2 regions of the Mucilaginibacter sp. PAMB04168 genome follow, and region 2 is predicted to be linked to the other one. Evidence: riboswitches for the same ligand, from Rfam matches in the RefSeq annotation. Region 2 holds a riboswitch; the other holds the start of a gene.
The links. Region 2 has a riboswitch for thiamine pyrophosphate ahead of ABDD94_RS04850 (class I SAM-dependent methyltransferase). Riboswitches for the same ligand answer to the same signal wherever they lie in the genome.
Positions count from the first base shown of each region.

Region 1: linked by a shared signal. The riboswitch ahead of ABDD94_RS21430 (TonB-dependent receptor) and the one ahead of ABDD94_RS04850 (class I SAM-dependent methyltransferase) in region 2 are both predicted to bind thiamine pyrophosphate.

Region 1 is NZ_CP155079.2:5,092,984-5,101,255, forward strand. It holds gene ABDD94_RS21410 (tetratricopeptide repeat protein) at 1-462, opposite strand, end outside; gene ABDD94_RS21415 (S8 family serine peptidase) at 862-2,511, shown strand; gene ABDD94_RS21420 (pyruvate dehydrogenase complex E1 component subunit beta) at 2,746-3,729, shown strand; gene ABDD94_RS21425 (acyltransferase) at 3,778-4,944, opposite strand; TPP riboswitch at 5,103-5,300, shown strand; gene ABDD94_RS21430 (TonB-dependent receptor) at 5,365-7,890, shown strand; gene pnuC (nicotinamide riboside transporter PnuC) at 7,970-8,272, shown strand, end outside.
Region 2 is NZ_CP155079.2:1,114,327-1,122,598, reverse strand. It holds gene ABDD94_RS04865 (SusC/RagA family TonB-linked outer membrane protein) at 1-369, opposite strand, end outside; gene ABDD94_RS04860 (anhydro-N-acetylmuramic acid kinase) at 405-1,598, opposite strand; gene ABDD94_RS04855 (DEAD/DEAH box helicase) at 2,210-3,511, shown strand; TPP riboswitch at 3,938-4,041, shown strand; gene ABDD94_RS04850 (class I SAM-dependent methyltransferase) at 4,158-4,877, shown strand; gene ABDD94_RS04845 (AIR synthase family protein) at 4,890-5,942, shown strand; gene ABDD94_RS04840 (thiamine phosphate synthase) at 5,939-6,589, shown strand; gene ABDD94_RS04835 (Trm112 family protein) at 6,592-6,858, shown strand; gene ABDD94_RS04830 (serine hydrolase) at 7,171-8,272, shown strand, end outside.

The DNA of each region.
Region 1 (8,272 bases), 1.4 Mb from region 2:
CATTTCGTAATCACCCATGTTTTGGTGTACGTAGGCTATATGTAACAGTATATCGTCTGTTTCTTCGGCAAGGGTAAGCGCCTTTTCATAATTTTCAAGCGCTTCAGTATAGCGATCCATACTCTCGTACAGGTTACCGCGTATAATGTAAATATCAGCGTCCGAAGCTTCTAAAAGCGCGGCCTTATCAAGCGCAGCAAATGCTTCAGGCACTTTATTGGTAACCACCAGAAGCTGGGCTTGCTTAATTAAAAAAACGGCTGCAAAGGGGTGTTGGTTACGGGCATACTCCACTACTTGAAGCGCTTTTACCGGGTCATTCTTTTCAATGTAATAATCAATAATATTTTCAAATGCATGCGCATCAAAAAAGTACTGATCATGATTACGGATCATCTCCTCATATCGTTCTACCGAAAACTTAGGGTCTTCTGTAAAACCAAATTCATATTCATCTTCCATCTGATCGTTTTTACAGCTATAAGGACATTACAGCAAAATTCAGGCTTAATTGTACTATAACTGTGATTAAGTTACAATAATAAGGCATTGTGTGACAATTTAGTTTTCAACAACAAGACCATGTGGAAATCTTTCTACTCAAAATATTGATAATGAATATCTAACAGATATCACTTGTTGAATACTTTTAATACACCCAATGTAACTTCAACACGATTGTTACAAATGCATTAGTTAAGCACCCGCCCTTATAATAGTAGGTGTAAATACAAAACGTTTTAACAACATCAAATGTTGTACAGCTTTTACTGCAATACGGGCAGCAATTATTGTATAAAATAATCGTTAACAAATGAAAACCGGGCTCAATATGTAATATATTGCCCGTAAATTAAAAATATGACTATTTATAATAAACACTTATTGGGCTACGCTTTGTGCGGCGCGCTGTTGCTTGGCAGCTGGCAGGCCAGCGCACAAACTGCTGCGCCAAAACCAGTCGAAGCGCCTAAAAACTGGCATTTGCTCGATCTTAAAACCGATGGCTTTTACGGGGTAAGCTTAAACAAGGCTTACCTGGCTTTAAAAGGCAAAAAGAGCAAGACGGTTGTTGTAGCTACAATAGACAGCGGTATAGACACTTTGCAAACCGATTTACGCAGCATATTATGGACCAACCCAAAAGAAATACCCGGTAACGGTAAAGACGATGATGGCAACGGCTACGTGGATGACGTACACGGCTGGAACTTTTTGGGTGGCCCTGGTGGTAAATGTGATTTTACCGAAACTACCGAAGAGGTACGTGAATACAACCGCCTAAAAGGAAAATATTTATCGGCAACTGAAGCAACCGCTGGCGACAAAAAAGAATTTGCCTACTGGCAAACGGTTAAAGCCACTTACGATTCTACCATTGCCAAATCAACCAGCGAGTCGGCACAGCTATCACAAATGATGAATGTGTTGATGATTACCAGCGGGTATGTGAAAAAAGCGCTTAAATTACCTGCTAACGGCAGCTTCAATACAGCAAGCCTGAGTAAAATACAAACCACTAATGACACAGTTGCGCAAAGCAAAAATGTGTGGACGTCTGTATTACAGGAAGAAGGGCCAACTGCCAGCAATGAAAAAGTTCTGAAAGACCTGAGTGAGTACCTCACTAAGCTGAACAACGATATTAACCCCGATCTGGAAGTACGTATGCGCATTGTAGGAGATGATCCCAATGTTTGGGATGATAAGCCACATGGCAGCAACTTGCTTAAATTCGATGATGCCTCGCACGGTACAGGGGTAGCAGGTTTAATTGGGGCTATACGCGGCAACAAATATGGCATTGATGGTGTAGCTAACAATGTGCGTATTATGGCTATTAAAGCAGTGCCTAATGGCGATGAGTACGATGAGGATATTGCCAAAGCTATACGTTACGCGGTCGACAACGGTGCCAAAGTAGTCAATATGAGCTTCGGCAAAAAATTATCTCCACACAAAAAGTGGGTTGATGATGCCTTTAAATACGCAGCTGAGCATGACGTTTTATTGGTGCAGGCCGCAGGTAATGACCATCAGGACGTGGACGTAAAACCAGAGTTCCCTAATGATATTTTTGAAGACGGTTCGGGTACCGATGCGGATAACGTGATCAGCGTAGGTGCATCGGCAGCCAAACAGGATGCCACGCTTGCCGGCAGCTTTAGTAACTATGGCAAAAAGAATGTTGACGTTTTTGCCCCCGGCGTAAAAGTAACTTCGGTTGATAAAGATGCCGAGTTTAATACCGCCGATGGAACCAGCTTTGCCTCGCCTATTACAGCTGGCGTTGCTGCCCTGTTACTGCAGTACTACCCCGATCTAAGCGCGAAACAGCTAAAGCAAGTCATCCTGCAATCGGCCAAACCGCTTACCGGAACCATGGTATTGAAACCAGGCAGCCAAACCGAAAAAGTTGACTTTACTACCTTGAGCAAAAGCGGTGGTGTTGTAAACGCTTACGAAGCGGTAATATTGGCAGGTAAAATTAAAGGCGAAAGGAAAAAGTAACGTTCAAAAAACCCACCTTGATAGGTGAGTTTGAAAACCATAGGTCATCCTTGGCATACGCTTGGGATGACCTTTTTTTTAAGATCTATAATTAAAATCCAGTCTTTGGAGAGGCCGGTTAAATGACGTTATCGTAAAATTTAAATTACAGCGGTATCTTTTGTCTGAGCAGGTTGTTTTTAAACGACCATTAACTATATTTGCTCCCAGAAAATTTTCATCTTTAATAACATAATGAGAGAAATACAGTTCAGAGAAGCGCTTCGGGAAGCCATGAGCGAAGAGATGCGCAAGGACGAAACCATATACCTGATGGGTGAAGAAGTTGCCGAATACAACGGCGCTTACAAAGTAAGCCAGGGTATGCTTGATGAATTTGGTGCTAAACGCATTATTGATACGCCTATCTCTGAGTTGGGTTTTGCCGGTATAGCTATTGGTTCGGCTATGAATGGCTTACGCCCTATAGTTGAATTCATGACGTTCAACTTCTCTTTGGTAGCTATTGACCAGATCATCAATGGTGCAGCTAAAATGATGAGCATGAGCGGCGGCCAGTTCTCGGTGCCAATCGTGTTCCGCGGCCCAACTGGTAACGCTGGTATGTTAAGCTCACAGCACAGCCAGTGTTTTGAAAACTGGTATGCTAACTGCCCGGGCTTAAAAGTGGTAGTACCGTCTAACCCGGCAGATGCCAAAGGTTTATTAAAATCGGCTATTATTGATCCAGATCCGGTTATTTTTATGGAATCGGAACTAATGTACGGTGATAAAGGCCCTGTTCCGGAAGAAACTTATTACACCCCGATAGGCAAAGCTGCTGTAACTAAAGAAGGTACTGATGTAACTTTGGTAGGTTTTGGCAAAATCATGAAAGTGGTTTACGCTGCTGCTGCCGAGTTGGAAAAAGAAGGAATCAGTGCTGAGGTAATAGACTTGCGTACAGTACGCCCTATCGATTACCCTACTATTATTGAATCGGTTAAAAAAACTAACCGTTTAGTATTGGTTGAAGAAAGCTGGCCATTAGGTTCAATAGCTACCGAGATTGCGTTTAAAGTACAAAAAGATGCCTTTGATTATCTTGATGCACCTATTCTACGCATTATGGGTGGCGACGTGCCCCTGCCATACGCACCAACACTTATCCAGGAGTACCTGCCAAATCCTGAGCGCGTAATTAAAGCGGTAAAAGAGGTTATGTACGTAACTAAGTAACCCTTTATAAATTTGATATAGGAAAGCCCCGCAAATGCGGGGCTTTTTTTATGCTCCTTGTATCGCTATTTCCCTAATATTGGAAACTTCAATGTGCATGTCCTTCTTGCTTGTACCGCTACTTAAACGATTGAACCTGCTTTTTAGCTTTAGAAACCGTTGTTCGTACAAATGGTAAGAACATAAAGCTATAATGGTTAAGAAAACCAAGTTTAAAGCAACCGAATTGCTAAACGGAAATGCGTTACCCCATGGCTGTTGCTTTGTAAATATTTGCTGCCATATATAAAGGCTGAATGATAGGGTGCCGATATACTTAATGCCTTTTAGATTCAGCAACCTGTTAATTCTACTATTGTTATCTGCAATGGTAGTTACCAGCACCAAAGCAATACACACTGCCGTTAAGCTAATAGGCAATAACAACTTAACACGGAAAAAAATCCAGCTAAGCACAATTAATGCTATTTGTGTTGCTTCAATAAATTTAAATTTAAACGTAAAGTACTGCGGATATTTTGCTACAGCTACCGATAATAAACTTCCAATCAATATGGTGCTTATCCCGTGGCCCAGCAAGTGATAGACGACGTACAGCGGCGCACTTAACCAAACCGATGCCGGATGCCAGTGAAAGTAAACATACACAATGGCGGGTGTCATCCCAATAACAATTAAGCCTGTTATAATATATAACTTCAAACTCCTGTTTAAAATGAAAGGGAACATCAAATAAAATTGTTCTTCTACACTGAGGCTCCAGTAATGGCCTGCCGGAGTAAAGCTTGAATGATCACCAAAATTTTCTACAAAAAAGAAAGGCCTTAAAAAATCGGCAGCCGCCAGGTGCATGTTAAAAGCCCGGTTAAGAAATATTAAAACCAGTATAAATAAATACGCTACGGGTAATATTCTTAAAAACCTGCGTATATAAAACCTTTGGAGTGATACTTTGCCGTGCACTGCCTTTTCTTTCAGCAATAGCGTGGTAATTAAGAACCCGCTTATGATGAAAAATACGTTTACGCCATACAACCCTATACTATATTTTTCAAACACAGGGTAAGGTAAATGACTTAATATCACTAATATGATTGATATAGCCCTTAAGCCATCAAGCGATGGGATATAGCGCTGATTTAAGATTGAGGGCAAGCTTTGCACCTCAGAGAATAGATATTTTAATTTACCAGACGGAATATTTTGCTGTATCAAGTTAAGGCGATATTTATAATACTTAGCTAATATCAATTCCTCATAAATGTTTTAATAAGTTGATATACCGTTTTGATATACAATCACCAACCTTTTCATATTCTTAAAAAATCAATAACAAACAAGCAATATTCAAAACCAAAGTCTATATTTGCTTCATAATTCTTAAGGGGTGCCTTGCTTTGAGCAATCAAAACTGAAAGACAGGCTGAGATCATACCCATGGAGATAGTTGTGTGTTATAGGTTCCGAATTGTAAGCGTAGCAATGCTTTCAATGTTTAAACCTTCAACTTTCAACGCACTCCTGCACCTGATCCGGATAATGCCGGCGTAGGGAGAGGTAAAATAGTTAAGTGTACTGTACGCAATTTACACCCTTAGCGGGCAGATGGTTTAACGCAATTTATTTATTAAAAACTTGAAAAATTTCTTTTCGGCACTTATTGCCCTGCTGTTGCCGTTTGTGGCTGCGGCCCAATTCTCTGTATCCGGAAAAATTACGGATGAGCGTACCGGCCAGCCTTTACCCGGCGCTACACTTGTACTACAAAGCTTGCAAAACGCACCTAATACGGTAAGCCAAACGGGCGGCGAGTACCGGTTTACCAACTTAAAAGCCGGCAGTTACGTACTTAAGGTAAATTATGTAGGTTACCAACAAGCCAGTAAATCATTTAACATTAATCGTAACACTGTAATTGATGTAAGCCTTAGCACCAGCACCTTTACGGCCGAAGAGGTAACCGTAAGTGCAACACGCGCATCCGCTAAATCGCCAACAGCGTTTACCAATTTACGCAAGCAGGATATCGAGAAAAATAACCTCGGCCAGGATTTGCCTTACCTGCTTAACCAAACGCCATCGGTAGTTACTACCTCTGATGCCGGTGCAGGCGTGGGCTATACCGGTATCCGTGTACGCGGATCGGACGGTACGCGCATCAACGTAACCGTAAACGGCATTCCACTTAATGATGCCGAAAGCCAGGGCAGTTTTTTTATAAATTTACCTGACTTTGCCTCATCGGTTGATAACATACAGATACAGCGAGGCGTTGGCACTTCAACCAACGGTGCCAGTGCATTTGGTGCCAGTTTAAATATCCAAACCACCACCCGCCGCGATAGCGCTTATGCCGAAATCAACACCTCGGCAGGTTCTTATGGTACCGTAAAAAATACGGTGATGGTAGGCTCGGGCTTATTGAATGGGCACTTTAGCCTGGATGGCCGCCTTTCACGCATTGCATCAGATGGCTATATTGATATGGCTTCGTCTAACCTGCGCTCCTTTTATTTAAGCGGTGCATGGTATGGCAAAAACAGCACCTTACGTGCTAATGTATTTGCTGGCCGCGAGCGTACTTACCAGGCTTGGTACGGTGTGCCCGATTATGTAATTGGCGACAATACTATACCTGATAACCGCCGTTTTAATGAATTGGGGATTATGCCCAACGGCGACCGTTACCCCAACCAAACAGACAATTACCAACAAAACCACTATCAATTGTTATACGATAAGCAGTTGAATAGTAAACTGTCTTTTAGTGGTGCGCTTCATTATACTAAAGGCGCCGGTTATTACGAAGAGTTTAAAGAAGATGCAGATGTGAAAGACTATGGTTTAACACCTGTTGTGATTGGTGCTACACAAACTAACCCCGGCACTACACTGAGATACACTGACCTGGCACGACGCTTATGGCTGGATAACGACTTTTACGGATTAACTTATTCTTTGAAATACCATCCGCAAAACAATACCAACTTAATTTTAGGAGGCGCTTATAATGAATATAAAGGTGCACACTTTGGTAATATTATTTACACAAAACAGAGTGCCGGCATCATACCTAACTATGAGTATTACCGGGACGATGCCAAGAAAACTGACTTTAATATCTTTGCGCGTGGTGAATTTAATATAGGTAAATTCTTACTGTATGGCGATATGCAATACCGCCGTATTTATTATTCGTTCCTGGGCTTTGATCGCAACCTGAATAACGTGCAGCAAAACGCCACCATGAACTTTTATAACCCCAAGGTTGGCGTTACTTATAATATTAATGACCGCAGCAATATATACGCTTCACTGGCTGTAGGCAATCACGAGCCAAACCGCGATGACTTTACCAACTCCACACCGCAAAGCCGCCCTAAATCTGAAAACCTTAAAGATTTTGAAGCAGGATACCGTACACGCGGCTCAAATTATAATGTGGGTATAAACGGTTTTTATATGCTGTATAAAAATCAGCTCATATTAACCGGCGCCCTAAATGACGTGGGGGCAGCTATACGTAGTAACATTGCAGATAGCTACCGTGCAGGTGTTGAGTTGGATGGCAGGGTTGCTATTCTACCTCAGCTAAGCTGGGCCGCTAATTTAACTTTAAGCACAAATAAGGTAAAAAATTACGTACGTGTATTGGATGGTCTTTATGAAGATTATACACCTACAAAGCTGTCTGTTACTCAAAATTTTGATAAAACAGACCTTGCTTTTTCGCCTTCTGTTATTGCTGGCAGCGAGATCAGCTTTTCGCCTGTAAAAGGTGGTAGTATTGCTTTATTGAGTAAGTATGTAAGTCGCCAATATTTGGACAACACTTCAAACATCAATCCACCAGGGTACCCCCTTACAGATGATGCCCTGAGCAACCCTTATGCACGTAACCGCTATTTGAATGGTTATTTTGTAAACGATGTGCGGCTAAACTATAATTTCAATATTAAAGGCATTAAAAATATAGGAGTTACACTGTTGGTAAATAACGTGTTCAGCGCCAAATACGAATCCAATGGAGCAACTTATCCAAATCTGATAGGTGCTGGTCCGGTAAACGGAACCTTGCAAGGCTTTAACTTAGTGAACGGAAATTATTTTTATCCTCAAGCCCCTATTAACTTTTTGGCAGCTGTTAATTTAAAGTTTTAACACTATCCCTTTTTTGTAGGGGATAAAATACATACAACAAGATAAAATAAGCCTTCTATAGAAATTTTGAATAAGCCAAATGCAAAACTGGATTGACCTTTTCACCACCCAAATGCAGCAAACCACTTTATTAGAGTGGTTTGCTGTACTACTGGGGGTTGCCGAAGTGTTACTTGCCCGCAAGAACAGTGTATGGCTTTATCCTGCGGGTATAGGCGGCTCTGCCATTACCATATCCTTACTACTCAAAGTAGGCCTATATGCCGAATCGGCCTTGAGCGCCTATTACGTAATCATGAGTATTTATGGGTGGTATGTATGGGTGCGGCGTTCAAATGAACCACCAGTGCAGGTTGCCTGGGCAACACGCCAGGAATGGGTA
Region 2 (8,272 bases):
GGTCACTACTACTTCATTTAAATTTAATGCATCCTCAGAAAGCTCAATATCAATCGTAACCGGGTTTTGGTTGAGGGTGACTTGCCTTGTAACCGGCCGGTAACCCGTAAATGAAACGACCACAGCATAATTGCCATTAGCCACACTTGCATTTAAGGTGTATGCGCCATTAACATCGCTTGCGGTTCCCAGATTAGTTCCGCTCAGCCTGATTACCGCGCCTATAATAGGTTCTTTATCCCGGGCATCTCTAACAACGCCTTTTATAATTTGCCTATTTTGCGCCAAAGCAATTTGCCCCAAACAGAGCATAACAAGCACAGCCGATAGGACTCTCGCTGTTTTTAAACATAGTAAGATTTGTTTCATATTAGGGGTGGTTAATTTTGATTATACATGCAATTTTATTGAGGAAAGCTTATTTTTCCCATAAATACTTGAGGGATACCAACCGTGCTTTTTAAACTTTCAGCATTACCTGCAACAGCTTCGTTAGCCAACAAGGCAAAGAGTACAGCTTCCTTTGCATCCGGGTTTATACCAAGATACGTTGTTGATTTGATTTTCTTAGAAAAATGCTTTTCAATATAAGAGATCAAAAGCGGGTTGTACATTCCGCCTCCGCTTACATAAATTTCAAAGCTACCGGTTGTTGCTATTGTCGTTTCGATGGCATCAATTATTGCGTTTGCAGAAAAACATGCCAGCGTTGCTAAAATGTCATTTGATGAAAGATTGACCTGGCCGGACTTATGCATGGCATTATCAAGATACGCTAAGTTAAACAACTCGGGGCCGGTGGTTTTAGGAAATGGTGCAACAAAAAAAGAGTGATCCAGTAACGCATGCAGCAACACCTGATTTACTTTGCCCTGTAAAGCCAGTTCTGAATCCTTATCGTAGTATAACCCAGGATAGTTTGCTTGCACATACTGGTCCATCAGGGTATTGCCAGGTCCAACATCGGTTGAAAAAAACTGGTCGGCCTTGCCTGCTGGTAAATAGGTAAAATTGGCTATACCACCCACGTTAAGCATAATGCGATTTTCAACAGCATCCGAAAAAATGAGGTAATCTCCGTAAACTGCTAGCGGTGCACCTTCACCGCCGGCTGCAATATGTTTCTGGCGAAAATCACTTAAGGTTATAATGCCACTTTTTACCGCCAGGTGGTCGGCGTCGCCAATTTGCAAAGTAGCATTACCGTAACCATCATGAGGATGAAGGTGTTTGGGCGCATGAAAGATGGTTTGCCCGTGGCTGGCAATCAGATCAACCTCTTTATTGCTGATTTCCCATTCAGTAAGACACTCTTGAATAAGCTCGGCATAATAACATCCGATAAAAGCATTAAGTACAGTGGTCTTTTTCAAATCAACCTCTTTTTTGGCAAAAATAGATTTGATTTCCTCCTTAAACTCAGCACTATATTCTTTGGTAATAAAGTTTTTTACTTTGACAGAAGTATTAGTTCCGGTACCTGTAAATTCGCATAAAGCAACATCCAATCCGTCAAATGATGTTCCCGACATCAAACCGATAATAGTGCGTATAGGTTGATTTGCAATTCTGTAGAGATTTCCTATGTTAGGATTCATATTTAATAGTTAACACTCAATCAAACAAAGCCACTCAGAAGGAACCGTAGAGGACAGCATTCCGAATAACACAGGTAATTTAACATGATATTAACATAAAGGCAAGTATTTAAGCATAATTTATATAAAAAGTGCACCAATAGAAAACACTTTTAACCGTATAGATTAAAACTTAATTATTATTCTATAAGTATTCAAAAATGCAGTTATTGTAGAAATACGAAAACGATACGTTTGATAAAGTTTATATTGATGAATCTCGCTTTAAAATCAATTCATCATATGAAACACTAAAAGATCCTTCAAAGGTCATTTCCTTTTCTTGCACCACCTCCATTCTATTCGTTATCGAGCTTTCTCACGACTTACTATTTGATAATTAGGAATAAATCGATTTGCTGTTACGTACACTCGTAAAAAAACATCGACTACGGTAGGAAATGTTGCTTATGGCGTAACCAGGATTAATACACCTAAGTAACGCTCCTTAGACTTATCCAAAGGACAACTCATATTAAGTTACTTTTTAAGCCAATTTAGCCACGACTTAAAAAATGCGCCTTAAAAAGGATAGATTTGTAGCCCTCTGCGGGATTTTTAAAATACTAGATATGGCGTGGTTAGATAAATTGAAGCTAAAAAAAGGGTTAGTACAATCTTTAAATGAAGCAGGTTTCGTAGCTCCTAAAGAGATTCAGCAAAAAACATTGGCGCGTATTAACGGCGGTCAGGACCTAATAGCAGTTGGCCCCAAAGGTTGCGGCAAAACCACTACCTATATATTAGCCACGCTCAATAAGTTTAACTATACGCCCGATGGTGTACCGAAAGTTTTGATACTGGTACCCGATAAAGAAAAGGTGGAAAAGGTTATAGCTAAAATCGGTCAGCTCAACAAAAATAAAACGCTTTCTATAGTTCCTCTATTTGCTGCCCCAGGCATGGAAGCCCAAATGAATGCCTTAGCCGATGGTGCCGATATTGTGGTGGCAACACCCGACAGAGCGCGTGCCATTTACCTTAAATTAGGTTTGGATGTCAATAAGATAGAACTGCTGGTTATTGATGATGCGGAACTGATGGTTAAACAAGGTTTGCAATTACCCGTTACCGAACTGGCTGATAGCATCCCTAAATGCCAGCACCTCGTTTTTACCGAAGTACTACATGAGCGCTTAAACAAAATGATAACGCCTTTCATGAGGCAACCGGCCACTGTTGAGGTTGAAGAAATAGGAGAGCCGCAGTATGATATGCATTCGCAGCTATTATACCTGCTGCCTAACTTTGGCACGAAAGTGAATCTGTTGAACCTGTTTATGCAGGATGAAGACCTGTTCACCAAAGTGGTACTGTTTGTAAACACCCGCCCAACGGCCGAGAAACTTTACAAGAGCTTGCGCGACCGGAGATGCACAGCGGCTTTATTAAACCCGTGGTTTTTTGAGATGGATGGCTTTACATCGCTGCATGAGTTTAAAAATGCCGCTACCCGCGTGCTGATTGTGGTTAACGATGGAGAACAGGAACTGGACCTGAAGGAGATCCCGTTCCTGATTCATTTTGAACTGCCGACTGAAAAAGAAACCTATATCGGCCGGATGATCAAAGATTCGCCAGATGATGAAAATGAAACCATGGCTATCACATTCGCCACGGATATTGAACTAAGCTTAGTCAAAAAAGTTGAACAAGCCACTGGCCAAAAAATTCCCTTCGGAGAATTACCAGAAAATTTGATTGTTGAAAAGGAACGCACATTGGCTGATGTTGCCGAAAAGAAAGCTGCCAAAGCAAAAGCAGATGATGATGCTCCCGGAGCCGCATTTCACGAAAAGAAAGCCAGCAATGCTAAAACCTACAATTACAGAGCTGGTGTAAAAGCGAAGATGAATAAAGATAAAAAGCATTAACGGCTGATAGTCGGTAGGCCTCTATGGAGCATGGTCTCTATTCTCATAATCTTATATCCAAATATCAAACGAGGTGGAAACATCCAGGTCTTCCACCTTTTTCTTGCCCAGTCGGTTTTGCCAATAAAATTCAGGCTTGTTTAATGCTTAGGGCATTATTAAAACAATTGATGCGAACGCGAGCACCCAGCTCAGGCCATAGAATTTGCATTTCATCTGTGGCAAGGTAGTCGTGCGCAATTTGGTGTGCAATCACTTAACTATCCCATATATTCAAAACTAATCCTCCCTCTCTGCAGATGACTATGTTAAAGCAAAAAGCCTGCAAATCAAATAATTGCAGGCTTTTCTTTTGGAGCTTAGGTCATTTCAGATAAAGTATGAAGAAAAGTGGAGAACCTTAAAATAATTAGCTATGTTTGTTAACATACTTGCACGGGGTGCTTTTTACCAAAAGATAAAAGGCTGAGATAATACCCGAGAAACCTGATACGGATAATACCGGCGTAGGGATGCACAGGCTAGTTACTAATCTTTTCGGCACCACAGTGCCGTTTATTCTATAAGATTAAAGCCTTGTTTCTGTTGCCGCTATTGTGCGCGCCTCCGGAAGCAAGGCTTTTTACATTTTATACCTTTTGAATAAATGGAACTGGAGAAAAACAACAGCTTTGGCCTGATGACCCAAAGCCTCACAAACTGGCAGGGGCGCAAAGAGTGGTTTTTTAACCGCGAGCACACCGACACTTATGAACAATGGTACGAAGGCCGCTACAAAAGAGCCGAAGTATGGCAAAAGAAGGTGATGGCCCAATTGCTGGGTAAGGACCCGCGCGTAAAAGAGCTGCTTGAGTTTGGCTGCGGTACCACTCGATTTACTCGCTGGTGGCACGAAATAGGCATTGAAGCCACCGGTGGCGATATTTCCCCCTTCATGTTAGGCCAGGCTGTGCACCTTTTTGAAGGTGATCTGGTTAATGCCGATTCGCACTTTATGCCATTTAAAGATAACACCTTCGATGCTGTAGCCTTCATCACCACCTTTGAGTACTACCGAGACCCGGTACAGGTTATACGTGAGGCCGCACGCGTAGGCAGGCAAGGCATTGCATTTGGTATGATGAATCGCAATTCGCCCAAGGTATTGCGCAGGCGTATTCAACAGCTGTTTGGCAAAAATCCCTTTTATGTTACTGCTACATTTTATACACCTGCTATGCTGATTGAAAAGATCAGTGAGGCATTGAAAGGCCGACAGTACAGTTTGGAGTGGACTTGTACTGGCTTACCAGAGTGGTTCCCGGTGCAGCAATGGAGTGTGCCCGTGGGTGACTTTTTTGGCCTGTATGTTAAATTTTTGGATTAAGCCTTAGATTCCATGTCTTTATCCGGAAAAATATCAGGTGGCGGTTTTGAGCAGATCATACTGCCGCACTGCGGACACTTACGAAGTGAAGTAATCAGCGGGCCAGCTTTTGGCGTAGATGTATCGCTCATTCATATGGGTGCCGGGTTAGGCTTAGCGCTCACCAGTGATCCCCTATCGCTTATACCATCCCTGGGTTTGCAAGAATCTGCCTGGCTATCGGTACACCTGATGGCAAATGACATGGCTACCACCGGTTTTGCACCCATGTATGCACAAATGGTACTAAACCTTCCGCCGTATTTAACTGAACAGGATTTTACTACCTATTGGAATTTCATACATGAGTATTGTAAACGTATCGGTGTTGCCATTACCGGCGGCCATACAGGCAGCATTGAAGGGCAAAACTCTACTATTGCGGGTGGTGGCACCATGCTGCTAACAGCGCCCGCAGACCAGGTTTTGCTCAGCAGCAAAGCCAAAGCAGGCGATGTAATCATTGTGACTAAAGAATGCGCCGTTTCCTCATCTGCACTCTTGGCTATGTGTTTTCCCGAGACGGTAAAAAGCAAACTGGGCAAGGAAGCTCATGACCAAGGCTGCGAGATGTTCTACCAAACCTCTTCCCTGCCTGATGCCCTGGTTGCTGCGGGTACCGAGTACCACTACCAGGACGTGACTGCCATGCACGACGTGACAGAAGGTGGTGTTTTGGGCGCGATATACGAAATGGCCATAGCATCAGGCAATGGCGTTACTGTACATGATGAACTGCTGCCGGTTGGTCAAACTCAAAAACAAATTTGTGACCTGTTTAATATAGATGTTCGTTATTGCATAGGTGCCGGATCCATGATCATAGCTACCAAGAACGGTCATGCCGAAAATGTATTGAAACGCTTGGCCCAGCATCATATCAAGGCAACTATAGTTGGTGAGTTTACGTCCAAAGAGCATGGCTGCAAATTGGTGAAGAACGGTATAGAAGAGGAAATGCATTACAATAGCACAGACCCCTATTGGAATGCTTTCTTTTCAGCCTATAAAAACGGATGGAAATGATGAAGAAAAAGTTTAAGATTACCGGTGGCGTATACCTGGTACTGGACCCGGCTATGCCTGAAAGCCTATTGCTACAGAAGTTGGAAGCTGCGCTACACGGCGGCTTAAGTGCCCTGCAAATATGGAATAACTGGACCGAAGGGACTGACAAGTTTAAGTTGATAGAAGCTATTGCAGCGCTTTGCAGTCCCTACGATGTACCGTTGTTTATTAATGAAGACTGGCAACTACTGATGACGACTTCCTTTATTGATGGTGTCCATTTCGATACGATACCTGCGAATTACAATTCGATCATAGCATCTGTCGGGCGACCATTCATGGCTGGTATCACCTGTTCTGGTGATCTGGACACCGTAAGATGGGCAAACGAACAACAACTGGATTATGTTTCGTTCTGCGCCATGTTCCCTTCGCCATCGGCAGGCACCTGTGATATTGTAATGCCAGCTACCGTTAGGCACGCACGCTCTATTACCACCATACCTATTTTTGTTTCGGGCGGAATAACACCATCCAATCTGGTAACATTAAAGAAAGAAACGCCTTTTGATGGGGTAGCCGTTATATCGGGAATTTTGAGCGCTGATGAACCTCAACAGCAAGTACAAACCTATAAAGATGCCCTGGGCATTAACAACCAATAATTATGCAACTGAAAACCATAGAAAAGCTTTGCTGCCCTTTCGATAAGCAGGATTTGAAATTACAGGTATTGGCTAAAGGCCTCAACGAAAACATTGTGGAAGGCATATTGAGCTGCTTGCACTGCCAACGCCGATACCCGATCGTATACGGCGTGCCCATTATGGCACCGGATGAATACCGGCAGATTCAACTCGAACAACCAGTAATAGAACGCTGGAAATTAGAGTATGGCATAAATGATATCAAACTATTGCCTAACGGAGCCTGAGATCTTCAAAGGTTCAGTTATCGCTTGCCATGTTATGACCTCTCATTTGTGAAAGTCGATTGTAGTGAAACTTCAGCTTCATTGCCTGTTAAGGTCGGGCGGTTTTAAGTTCTGCTAGCTTCGTTTGCTTTTTGTTGCTGCAACTTGTACACCCTTTGCATTTTTTTCTGCTGTTTTCATGTAAATGTTTCAAATAGCCAGTAATATGTTAAATGATGTTAAACGCCTCAAGCTCTTCATTAGATTGTTATATGTTTAATGTCGTATTGCTTTATGCGAGCACCGGCGTTCATGTCAATCTAAACAAATCAAATGAGGAACCTTTTATCACTAACTATACTTTTAACGGCATTTGCAGGCTTAACCGCCACTGCTCAAACGCAGGCAGTTAAGCGGCGAATAAATTTAGTTGAAAGAAGCTTAGTTGGCCCTGTCAGATCAAAAGACACTCTGGGGTGGACGATCTGGCAACGGATGGCGCATTATAACGTTAAGGGAGTGAGCATTGCAGTAATTAATAATTATAAACTCGAATGGGCAAAAGGCTATGGCTTAGCCGATGCCGCTGCAAAATCACCGGTGACCACCCAGACGCTCTTTCAAGCGGGCTCAATTAGCAAGTCTATAAATGCCATTGGCATTCTAAAGCTGGTTCAAACGGGAAGTGTTGACCTAAACACCGATATCAATAAATATCTAATCTCATGGAAATTCCCGTATGATTCACTGTCGCAAGGGCATAGTATAACGCTCGCTAATTTGTTAAGTCATACGGCGGGGCTGAACGTCCCAGGATTTGTCGGCTACAGCGAAAATGACGCCATTCCATCTATTTTGCAAGTAATTCGAGGCGTAAAACCCGCAAATTCAGCAGCTATACATTCGATTTTTGCGCCTGGCAAAAGGCACGAATATTCTGGTGGAGGAACCACTATCTCACAATTGATAGTTGAAGATGTTACTCACCAGACCTATGATCGATATATGCAAAACGAGGTGTTAAAGCGTTTAAATATGGTAAACAGTACGTTTGCTGTCCCAAATAAAAAAGGAACTCATGTTGTCGCTACGGGTTATTATGATAACGGGAAGCAGATCGAAGGCAAATTTCATCTTTATCCTGAAAAAGCTGCGGCTGGATTGTGGACAACGCCAACGGATTTGGCAAAATACATTATAGCGATTCAAGAAGCTTATAAAGGCAAACCGGGTACTTATTTAAATTCACACTTTGCTAAAATAATGTTAACGCCTTACATAGATCAAAGGGCGGCATTGGGCGTTTTTATTGATAATTTCGACGGCGAAGAGTACTTTGAACACGATGGGTTAACCTATGGTTTTTATAGTCAGTACTTTGGAAGCTTGACCAATGGTAATGGCGTAGTGGTAATGACTAATTCGGTTAATACAA